DNA from 2 places in the Pseudomonas sp. F-14 TE3482 genome. Region 2 is predicted to be linked to the other one. Evidence: predicted binding sites of a transcription regulator. Region 2 holds the regulator's gene; the other holds the start of a gene.
The links. Region 2 encodes sigma-54, which starts transcription at its own class of promoters, with help from an activator protein. Its sites were predicted from a motif close to ANTGGCATNNANNTTGCTNT; they were not measured.
Positions count from the first base shown of each region.

Region 1: the regulator sigma-54 is predicted to act here: its motif matches at 4,021-4,040, upstream of AB7M26_RS19760 (CmpA/NrtA family ABC transporter substrate-binding protein).

Region 1 is NZ_JBRJII010000001.1:4,396,141-4,402,008, reverse strand. It holds gene AB7M26_RS19780 (LamG domain-containing protein; glycoside hydrolase family 16 protein) at 1-1,272, shown strand, start outside; gene AB7M26_RS19775 (hypothetical protein) at 1,368-1,679, shown strand; gene AB7M26_RS19770 (methyl-accepting chemotaxis protein) at 1,984-3,174, shown strand; gene AB7M26_RS19765 (hypothetical protein) at 3,171-3,818, shown strand; gene AB7M26_RS19760 (CmpA/NrtA family ABC transporter substrate-binding protein) at 4,177-5,463, shown strand; gene ntrB (nitrate ABC transporter permease) at 5,479-5,868, shown strand, end outside.
Region 2 is NZ_JBRJII010000001.1:220,775-226,642, forward strand. It holds gene lptB (LPS export ABC transporter ATP-binding protein) at 1-126, shown strand, start outside; gene AB7M26_RS01030 (RNA polymerase factor sigma-54) at 312-1,805, shown strand; gene hpf (ribosome hibernation-promoting factor, HPF/YfiA family) at 1,885-2,193, shown strand; gene ptsN (PTS IIA-like nitrogen regulatory protein PtsN) at 2,206-2,670, shown strand; gene rapZ (RNase adapter RapZ) at 2,673-3,530, shown strand; gene AB7M26_RS01050 (HPr family phosphocarrier protein) at 3,546-3,821, shown strand; gene AB7M26_RS01055 (ZIP family metal transporter) at 3,892-4,785, opposite strand; gene AB7M26_RS01060 (superoxide dismutase) at 5,081-5,692, opposite strand; gene AB7M26_RS01065 (hypothetical protein) at 5,694-5,868, opposite strand, start outside.

The DNA.
Region 1 (5,868 bases), 4.2 Mb from region 2:
GCAGACGCCGCACTTCCGCAGCGTGTGGAGAACGCCATGAATGGCCATCCGGTGGTGCGCTTGAGTGGTACTTCAGCCTTCCTTGGCAAGGCCATTCGTACGGCAAAAGGCCCTGTTACCCTATTGATCGTGTCACGCAGACTAAACGGGCAAAGCGGCGGCGAGACCTGGCAGCGACTGTTCAGTTCGCGCCCGATAATCGCCGATAACGACAACGTGCCACCGAACTTCGCGATCAGCGTGCAACAGCGCACGGCCTACGATCCGACCCTCTTCGTCCTGGAACTCAACGAAGTGCCCATCGGCCCGTATGCGGTGGGGCGGAATGTAGTCGGCAGCGTCGAACATTTGCGCGGCGACATCGCCGAAATACTGATGTACGACCGGCACCTCGCCTCCCTGGAGGAACGGCAGCGCATCTTTCAGTACCTGGCGGTCAAGTGGTCCGTCGCCCTCCCCAAGGCGGCCAATTCCTGGACCCGCGTCGGCCCGCTGGGAAAGGTACCGGAACGGACCAACACCGGACTGCCGCTGTCCGATCAGGGCAATGCCGGCCAGTGGATGCTGGACACACAATTCTCCGACGACTTCGATGGCGCGACCCTTGACCACAGCCGCTGGCACGTCAACAACGCCACGGGCACCGACTCGCTCGGGCGCAAACCGGCACTGTTCATGCCGGACAACGCTTACCTGAGCGACGGCCATCTGAACATTGTTTTCCGCAAGCAAACCTTGCCGCAAAAGTACGTAAAACTCGGCTTTGAAGGTTACAGCTCGGCGATGGTCCGAACGATCGAGCGCAGTTTTTACGGCTACTACGAAGCCCGCGCCAAACCGATGGACTCGGCCGGCTCCAGCGCCTTCTGGCTCGCGTTTACGGGGCTTGCCGACAATGCCACGGAAATCGACATCTTCGAAATCGGTGGCAAAACCAAAAACGCCTCCTTCGACCGTCGGTACAACATGAACGCCCACGTTTGGGCCACGCCGCACAGCACCGAGCATTTGAGCGATGGCAGCAGTTGGGTCAGCCCATGGCGGCTGGCCAGTGCCTTCCATGTCTACGGTTTTGACTGGCAGCCCGACACATTGCGCTGGTACGTCGACGGCGTACTGGTGCGCGAGGCAAAGAACACCCACTGGTTCTTCCCCATGCATATCCTCTTTGACAGCGAGGCCATGTGGCAGTGGTTCGGGGTAGTCGACGACGCCGACCTGCCCTCCACCTTCAACGTGGACTACCTCAAGGTGTGGCGTCGCGGTAGATAGTCGTCGACCGTTTTTCTTGAAAGGCTCCCACCGTTTTTCACCGGCGCCAGGCATTACTCCAACTCCAGGAATCCCCCATAAAAGAGGTCGCAACAATGAACGGTACGATGACTTCCGATCAAGCGATAGCCTGCCTGAATCTGGCGCTTGAACGTAACAAACAACTGTTCAGCGACGCCTATCACTTGAGCCACGCCGCCCTTGATCTTCTCGATCAGCCCAACATGGACGCGGAAAAGTTCACCCAGTATCAAAGGAAAAGACGGCAGGCCGATCTTAAATACCTGGAAGCTATCGAACACTTGCGATTGATCATGGCTGAATACCCTGTCCATCTCTTCTCTGCGCAGAACTCAATACATGAGCCACAGGGATGCCGGATCGACCGTTCTGGAAAACATGCTTAACGCCCTGCGCGAACCAGAACAGAGCACCGCGGCTCGGAAGTTCCCGCGACTGGTGCGTTGATCGCCTTTTCTGCCTTCGCCCCCCTATAGCCATCGAATGGACCCCCTCCCACTGCGCGAGCGACAGGCTGACAAGTTGTCGATGGCACGGCTGGCAAACAACTTGCTTAGGTCTGATCAGGCTTGAGCCATCAACGACGATGGCTTCGCAAACATCACGGACAACGGCGTCCGCTCCCCTGCGCATTGCGACAGGTGGGCGTGCGCCGTTTTTGCTTTCACCCCGGCATAAAAGGAAATCCTCATGCCTGCTCAAGGAATGCTCCCCCAGGGTCACGCCATCGCGCCTTCACACAGCGGTGTCGGCAAGTCACGCCCTGGTGGCATTGCACTGCGGTCATTGTTCGACCCTGGCATGGCCCTGCTCGAACGCACCAGGATCGGCCTCTGGTTACCACTCGGGTTGGCCCTCGGCGCCTGCGGTCTCGCACTGGCCGAACAGCCAGCAAGCGCACTGGCCCTGATACCTGGCGTCCTCTATCTGGGGTGCGCGTGGCATCTTCGTGAGCGTCATCAACGCCATCTACAGATATTCTGGGACACTGAACTTGCACAACTGCTGCGCAGCTCCCGGGATGCCGACCCAGCGACGCTACTGGTGGCCGCCAGCATGCAACTGCGCAACAACGAACGCTTGCGCAGCGAAGTACAGTTCGCCAGTCGTGCGCTGGAGCAAATGTCTCAACAGGCCCGCGACCAAGGTGAGGAACAGAGCCAACGAATCGCCATGATCGCCGCCGCCAGCGAGCAAATCGATCAGACCCTACACAGCATCGATGCCTTGGCCCAGGGCGCGCTGGCAGCCTTCGCCAACGCCCATACCATGAGCGAAACCGGTTGTCTGGAGGCGCGCTCAGTGGGTGACAGCATGCGCGCCATTCAGCACAGCCTGGGCAATACCGCACACGCCGTGGAAGCATTGCTGCAGCGCACTAGCGCAGTAGAAAGCACCGTCAATAGCATTCAGGCACTGGCCAAACAGACCCAGTTGTTGGCACTCAATGCCTCCATCGAAGCGGCCCGTGCCGGCGAGCACGGTCGCGGTTTCGCAGTGGTCGCCGATGAGGTCCGCAGCCTGGCCCAAGCCACGGACCGGGCTACCCATGAAATCACCACAGCCGCGACGGCGATCGCCATGGCCGTGCGCCAAGTGGATGGCGAGGTCAAGGAACACCGCGACCTGCTGGCTGCCGGTAGCCAACAGAGCGAGCAACTCGCCGCCAACCTCGACGACCTGGCTCAACATAGCCAGATCAATCTGCAACACCTCGGCGCCATGCAGCAGGCGCTCAGCGAGCATCAGCAAGCCAATCATGACCTCAGCGAACAGTTGCAACAGGTCAATGCCACGGTGCAAGAGCAGAGTACGCGGACCCATGCGCTGCACGACCTGACCCATTATCTCAACCAGCTCACCGTCGGAAACCGCCCATGAACCTACAATTCGCCGCCGCACTCGATGGTGGGCAATCCCGACGAACCCGTCTGCCACAAAACGACGCGGGACTCAGACAGATGCTTTTGCTGGGTCTCGACCTGTTGCAAGGCCTGCAGCAGCATCGCGGTCTCGGCGGACAGACCACCCGCGAGGCACAGCAACGTTGCCAGGCACTGGGTCATTCGCTCGACCAACGCTGGAAAGAATGGCCGTATAGCGCACAGTGCCAGGCCTGGAACGCATTACGCCGCGAACCTGCGGATTTCGAGGGCCATTGCCGGTTGCTGCAAGACTTGCTCGGCGCCATCCAGAACCTCGAACTGCGGCGCTGCGCGCTTAATCTGCAGCCCCCGAGTATCGCCGAGCGCTGTTGGGAGCTGGAAGACCTGGGGCGGCTGCGCGGCCTGTCGGTGCGCGCCGCCGCCCATCAGAATTGCCCACTGCAAATGCTTGTTCAATTGCAGTACCTGCACGAGCGCTTGCTCAGGCATGCCCCCCACTCGCTGCACAACGCGCTCGAACGACTGCAACGCTGCCTGATCGGTACAACGACAGTGTCCATCTCCCCGGCGCAGTGCTACGCCCTGCTCACCCCATTGCTCGACGAGCGCCTCGACGCCATCCGCCGGGATCTGGGCTAAGGCTTACCTCCATTCGACTTCGCAGCGGTGCGCAGGAGAGCTGTTTTAGTTCACCTCGCACCCACGCTGCCCAAAAAGTGATCAGTGCTTCGCTCTCCCCCGGCTCTACGCCCCCTTCGATATCTTTTTAGAAAACATCACAAAACCACTTCAAGCCTTTGTACCAATTGATTTTTTTCGCATAAAAAAACTCGGACATAAACTTGGCAAGCCCTTTGCTACTACTGACTAACAGACTCATGCGGCACGCCAATGGCGGCGTGCTGCACTTTCCGGACAACGGCGTCCGTCAGGTCCCTCTATCGAGGGTGCCTGGCGCACGCCGTTTTTTTTTTGCCCCTAAAAAAAGGATGTGGTTATGACTGATGAGCGTGACTCGCAACATCCGGTACACCCCGGTCGGCGCACCTTTCTGAAGCAATCCCTGGTGACGGCAGGTACTGTCGCCGGGATCGCCGCCCTCAATGTTGTCGCGCCGGGCTTTCTGCGTAGCGCAGTCTGGGCTGCCGGCAGCGACGCGCCGGAGAAAGCTGCACTGAAGGTCGGTTTCATTCCCCTCACCGACTGCGCATCAGTCGTGGTGGCGGCAACCCAGGGTTTCGGCGAAAAATACGGCCTTACTATCACGCCGAGCAAAGAGGCGTCCTGGGCCGGTGTGCGCGACAAACTGCTCAACGGCGAACTGGATGCTGCCCATGTGCTCTACGGCCTGATCTATGGCGTGCAACTGGGCATCGGCGGGCCGCAGAGAGATATGGCCATGCTCATGGGACTGAACCAGAACGGCCAGGCGATCACCCTCTCCAAACAGCTGCAGCAAGCGGGCGTGACCAATGGCGAGCAACTGGCCGCCAAGGTCAAGCAAGGTGGTACGCCACTGACCTTCGCCCAGACGTTCCCCACCGGCACCCATGCCATGTGGCTCAATTACTGGCTCGCCAGCCTCGGCATTAACCCGCTGACCGATGTGAAGACCATCGTGGTGCCACCGCCACAGATGGTCGCCAACATGCGCGTGGGCAACATGGACGGCTTCTGTGTCGGCGAGCCTTGGGGAGCCCGGGCGATTGCCGACAACATCGGCTTCACCGCCGTTACCACCCAGAAACTCTGGCCCGATCACCCGGAGAAAATCCTTGGCACCACCCGTGCCTTCGTCGAGCAATACCCCAACACCGCCCGGGCGTTGACCATGGCGGTGCTCGACGCCAGCCGGTTCATCGAGGCCAGCGTAGAGAACAAAAAAAGCACCGCCCAACTGATTGCCGGCAAGGCCTACGTGAATGCGCCCGTCGAAGTGATCGAACAACGCTTCCTCGGCCACTACGACGACGGGGCAGGCAACCAATGGACGGACGAGCATGCGATGTCCTTCTGCAAGGATGGCAGCGTCAACTACCCCTACCTGTCGGACGGTATGTGGTTCCTCACTCAGTTCCGTCGCTGGGGCCTGCTCAAGGAGGATGTGGACTACGCCGGTGTGGCCAAGTCTATCAACCAGACAAAACTCTACGGCGAAGCCGCCAGCCAGCTTGGCCTGACTGTACCGGGCAGTCCGCTGCGCAGTAGCACCCTGATCGACGGCAAGGTCTGGGACGGCTCCAATCCGGCCGCCTATGCCAACTCCTTCACCATCAAAGCCTGACCGGAGTAACCCGCCATGAACGCCCCCCTCAAGTTGCCAGCGCCGCCCACCACTACGGCGAGTACCCAGCCAGAGCGTCGCTCTCCCCTCCTGAGCGGGTTGCGTCAACGCGCCAGGGATGGCATTGCCCCAGCATTGGGTATCGCCCTGTTTCTCGCCGTCTGGGCGTTTATAGCCGCACGCAGTGAGGGCCTGCCCGGCCCGCTCGCTACTTGGTATTCAGCCCTGGAGCTGTTCAGCGCCCCCTTCTACGACAACGGTCCAAACGACATGGGCATTGGCTGGAACGTGTTGGCCTCCCTTGGCCGGGTCGGCATCGGCTTCGGCCTCGCCGCCCTGCTCGGTATTCCGCTGGGCTTCGCCATCGGCCGCTTCGCCTTCCTAGGCGGTATGTTCGCGCCGATC
Region 2 (5,868 bases):
CTGGATATCTGCGAAACCGCCTACATCGTCAACGACGGCCAACTGATTGCTGAAGGTGACTCCGCCACCATCCTCGCCAATGAACTGGTCAAGGAAGTGTATCTGGGCCACGAGTTCCGCCTGTAAGCACCTGAGGTGCCCGGGTCGCCGAGGGAGCGCTCGCTTCAATAAAAAATCAATAACTTTTTATTGTTACAGCGCTCTAGGCAAACACTTCAGTTTCGGGCATATAATTTGCTTATGTTTGGCGCTTCGGCGCCCTGTAGTGGATGGCGCATGTGCGCCGGCGAATAAGGTGTTAAGCCCCTGCCATGAAACCATCGCTAGTCTTGAGAATGGGCCAGCAGCTGACGATGACACCGCAGCTGCAACAGGCCATCCGCCTGCTCCAATTGTCGACCCTGGACCTGCAACAGGAAATCCAGGAGGCTCTGGAGTCCAATCCGATGCTCGAACGCCAGGAAGAAGGCGACGACTTCGATAACGCCGACCCCTTGGCCGATAGCGCCGAACAGAAACCCAACGCCGACATTCAGGAACCCTCCTACCAGGAAACCGCCCCGACGGTGGACAACCTTGAGGAAGGCGACTGGAACGAGCGCATCCCCAACGAATTGCCCGTCGACACAGCCTGGGAGGATGTCTACCAGACCAGCGCCAGCAGCCTGCCGAGCAACGATGACGACGAGTGGGACTTCACCACCCGCACATCGGTCGGTGAAAGCCTGCAAAGCCATTTGCTCTGGCAACTGAACCTGGCACCGATGTCCGACACCGATCGCCTGATCGCCGTGACCCTGATCGACTGCATCAACAATCAGGGCTACCTGGACGAAACCCTCGAGGAAATCCTCGAAGCGTTCGACCCGGAACTGGACATCGAACTGGACGAAATCGAAGCCGTCCTGCACCGCATCCAGCAATTCGAACCCGCTGGCATCGGCGCCCGCAACCTCGGTGAATGCCTGCTGCTGCAACTGCGCCAGTTGTCCGCCAAGACCCCTTGGCTGGCCGAAGCCAAGCGCCTGGTCACCGATTACATCGACCTGCTCGGCAGCCGCGACTACAGCCAGCTGATGCGCCGCATGAAGCTCAAGGAAGATGAGCTGCGCCAGGTCATCGAATTGGTCCAGAGCCTCAACCCACGCCCCGGTTCACAAATCGAGTCCACCGAAGCCGAATACGTCGTTCCCGACGTGATCGTGCGCAAGGACAACGAGCGCTGGCTGGTGGAGCTGAACCAGGAATCGGTGCCACGCCTGCGGGTCAACGCCCAATATGCCGGTTTCGTGCGCCGTGCCGATACCAGCGCTGACAACACCTTCATGCGTAATCAGCTGCAGGAGGCTCGCTGGTTCATCAAGAGCCTGCAAAGCCGCAATGAAACCCTGATGAAAGTCGCCACCCAGATCGTCGAGCATCAACGCGGCTTTCTCGAATACGGTGACGAAGCCATGAAGCCGTTGGTGCTGCATGACATTGCCGAAGCAGTCGGCATGCATGAATCGACAATTTCACGGGTGACCACGCAAAAATTCATGCATACCCCGCGGGGCATCTATGAACTGAAATACTTTTTTTCCAGCCACGTCAGTACCTCTGAAGGCGGTGAATGCTCGTCCACGGCGATCCGCGCGATCATCAAAAAACTGGTTGCTGCGGAAAATCAGAAAAAGCCGTTGAGTGACAGCAAGATCGCTGGTTTACTGGAGGCACAAGGCATTCAGGTAGCCCGTCGCACCGTCGCCAAGTACCGCGAATCCCTGGGGATCGCGCCTTCCAGCGAACGGAAGCGGTTGATGTAGCCGCCGGGCTGGCCACAGCGTTCCAGTGGCAGGCATTTCTGCCTGCCGCTTTATGCACTGGCAACGAAGGAGAAGCTGTATGCAAGTCAACATCAGTGGACACCAACTGGAAGTGACCGAACCCCTGCGCACCTACATCGGCGAAAAACTCGACCGATTAGAGAGGCATTTCGACAAGATCACCAATGTGCAAGTCACGATGAACGTCGAAAAACTGCTGCAGAAGATCGAAGCCACGCTGCATATTCCCGGCGGAGAAGTGGTCGCCAATGCCGAGCATACGGACATGTATGCCGCCATCGACCTGCTGACCGACAAGCTGGATCGCCAACTTAAAAAGCATAAGGAAAAGACCCAGAGCCTCCTCCAGGGCGCGACCGGTCGTTAACACCCCCAATCCATGATCCGACTAGAAACCATCCTGACCCCCGGCCGTTCCCAAGTGAACGCGCCGGGTGGCAGTAAAAAGAAAGCCCTCGAGCAAATTGCCAACCTCATCCATCGCGAAGTGCCGGATCTGGAAATGCAGGACGTCTTCGAGGCCTTGATTGCCCGTGAGAAACTCGGTTCTACCGGTTTCGGCAACGGCATCGCCATCCCCCACTGCCGGCTCAAAGGCTGCACCTCGCCAATCAGCGCGCTGCTGCACCTGGAAGCCCCTATCGATTTCGATGCCATCGACGGTGCCCCGGTTGACCTGCTGTTTGTGCTGCTGGTCCCGGAAGCCGCCACCGATGCACACCTGGAATTGCTGCGCCAGATTGCCAGCATGCTGGATCGCAAGGAAGTGCGTGAAAAATTGCGCAGCGCCCCGAGCAACGAAGCCTTGTATCAGGTTGTCCTGGACGAGCAGAACGGTCACTAATCATGCGCCTGATCATCGTCAGTGGCCGCTCCGGCTCAGGTAAAAGTACCGCCCTCGATGTGCTCGAGGACAACGGCTACTACTGCATCGACAACCTGCCTGCCGGCTTGCTGCCGGAACTGGCCGAACGCGCGCTGATTCACACCGAACTGGCACAACCGCTGGTGGCCGTGTCCATCGATGCACGCAACTTGCCAAGCCACCTGTCACGGTTCCCCGAATTGCTGGAAGAGGTCCGCAGCCGACATATCCAGTGCGATGTGCTGTACCTGGACGCAGACGAAGAAACCTTGCTCAAACGCTTTTCGGAAACTCGCCGTCGTCACCCGCTGAGCAGCGCCAATCGTTCGCTGGCGGAGGCGATCCAGGATGAAACCAATCTGCTGGGGCCTATTGCCGATCTGGCCGACCTCAAGGTCAATACCACCAATCTGAACCTGTATCAGCTACGCGATACCATCAAGCTGCGCCTGCTGAATCAACCGGAACCGGGCACTGCGTTCCTGGTGGAATCTTTCGGGTTCAAGCGTGGCATGCCGGTGGACGCCGATCTGGTGTTCGACGTGCGCTGCCTGCCTAACCCTTACTGGAAGCCGGAGCTACGGGCACAGTCCGGGCTTGATCAACCGGTGGCCGAGTACCTGGCGGCACAGCCGGACGTCGAAGAGATGTTCCAGGACATTTCCTCGTACTTGCTCAAGTGGCTACCCCGCTTTGCCGCCAGCAACCGCGCCTATGTCACCATTGCCATTGGCTGCACTGGCGGGCATCACCGCTCTGTCTACCTGACCGAACGTCTGGGTCAGGTCCTGCAAAAAACCCTGAAGAACGTCCAGGTCCGCCACCGCGACCTCAGCTAAAGGATTCACATCGCGATGCCTGCTCTGGAAATCGAAATCATCAACAAGCTGGGCCTGCATGCCCGCGCGTCTGCAAAATTCGTTGGGGTCGCCGGTCAGTTCAAGGATTGCACGATCAGGGTAGGACGCACGCCAGAATCCGTGGTCGATGGCAAAAGCATCATGGCCATGATGATGCTGGCCGCTGGCAAGGGCACCAAAATCCACCTGATTACCGAAGGCGAACAGGAGCAGGAAGCGCTGGATGCACTGGTGAAGCTGATCAACAACTACTTCGACGAAGGCGAATAAACATCAAAAGATCGCAGCCTTTGGCAGCTCCTACATGGGATTGCGGACACCCGAAGGCTGCGATCTTTTGTTAAGCCAACGCCGTATCCATCACCATCATCAGACAAAACCCGATCAGCAGCCCAAGGCTGGCCAGTTTGTCGTGACCATGGCGGCGCGATTCGGGGATGACTTCGTGAGTCACCACCAGCAACATCGCACCGGCCGCCAGTGCCAGCCCCAAAGGCAACAGCAGTTCGGCCAGGCTCACCAGCCAGGCGCATAACAATGCAAAGACCGGCTCGACCAACCCTGATGCAGCACCGATCAGGAACGCCTTGACCCGCGACATCCCTGCCCCGGCCAACACCAACGCAATGACCAGTCCTTCCGGCACATCCTGCAATGCGATGCCCATGGCCAGGCTGTCGGCGTCAGGCATGCCTCCACCGGCCGAGACGCCGACAGCCATGCCTTCGGGGATGTTGTGGGCGATGATGGCAAACACAAACAACCAGATCCGCGGTGGAATCACCGATCGCTTCAGTGTCCCCACGAGCATTTCGGGCGTAGCGCCAGACACCCTGCGATCCACCAGAAACAACCCGAATGCGCCCAGCAGGATGCCGAAGCTGATCAGGCCGCTGGCCGCCCAAGGCGTCAGCCCGAGGTTTTCTGCCGCGGCAATGCCCGGCACGATCAGCGAAAACGCCGTCGCGGCGAGCATCACCCCGGCTCCGAAACCGAGCAATATGTCGCTGACTGCCTGAGGCATCTGCCGAATCACCAGCACCGGCACCGCGCCCAAAGCGGTACCCAAAGCGCAAATCGCCCCGCCTTGCAGGGCACGCTGCAGTTTCGGTTCGAGGTCCAGCCAGCTCAGCCCTTGGGCAGCCAATAATGTCATGCCCGCCAGCAGTAACAGCGATCCCAGTGCGTAACGAAACATTCGTCCACTTCCGATCGCCAGTGTTTCAATGCCCATAGTCAGCCCTGGATTGTTTTATAGAGACTTAGGGGCGTTCTCAACTCGTTCCCCCTCCGCGTTGTCGCCTTAAAGCGGGCCAGGCAAGGCGCAGGCCGCTGAGAATGGTTGTTCCCTTTCCAAGGCCTGCAAGGCAGCCTGGCCCGCTTTAAGGCACAACCCGAAGGGCCGGGCCTGCTGTTGTGCAGGGCTGCGTTGCTCGAAGCTTATTTGGAATGACCAAACCACGCTTCTCGCGCCTTGCCCTGCACAACAGCAGACCCGGCGCGGAGGGGAGACTAGTTGAGAACGCCCCCTAAACCAGCGCAGCCTGATAACGCGCGGCGACTTCGGGCCAATTGATCACGTTGTAGAACGCATTGATGTATTCCGGGCGGCGGTTCTGATAGCGCAGGTAGTAAGCGTGCTCCCAGACATCCAGGCCGAGGATCGGCGTATTGCCATTCATCAACGGGCTGTCCTGGTTGCCGCTGCTTTCAACGATCAAGGTCTTTTGCGGCGTCACACTCAACCAGGCCCAACCGCTGCCAAAACGGGTCAGCGCAGCTTTGGTGAAGGCCTCCTTGAAGCTGTCGAGACCACCCAGCTGTTCGTCGATCGCCTTGGCCAGCGCGCCTTCAGGTTGGCCTCCGCCGTTGGGTGCCATCACTTCCCAGAACAACGAATGGTTGGCATGCCCACCGCCCTGATTGATCACTGCCGCACGGAGCTTTTCCGGCAATTGCTGGACAGCCGCCACCAGTTTTTCCACCGGCCATTCAGCAAACTCAGTGCCTTCGACTGCGGCGTTGAGGTTGTTGATGTAGGTCTGGTGGTGTTTGGTGTAGTGGATTTCCATGGTTTGCGCATCGATGTGCGGTTCCAGGGCGTCATAGGCGTACGGCAAGGCAGGCAAGGTAAAAGCCATTTCAATGAACTCCATGTTGTAAGGGCGCAGGCTGATGGGCGGGCGGCGTCTCGCGGTGTAGCAAACGCTGGGTGCGCGGATACTCGCCGTGTTCGCTGATGAAATTCAGCAGCTCGACATAGGTTTTGCTGCTCTGGCGGAGCGCGGCTTCACGCAAGGCTGGCGCCAGTCGCGGG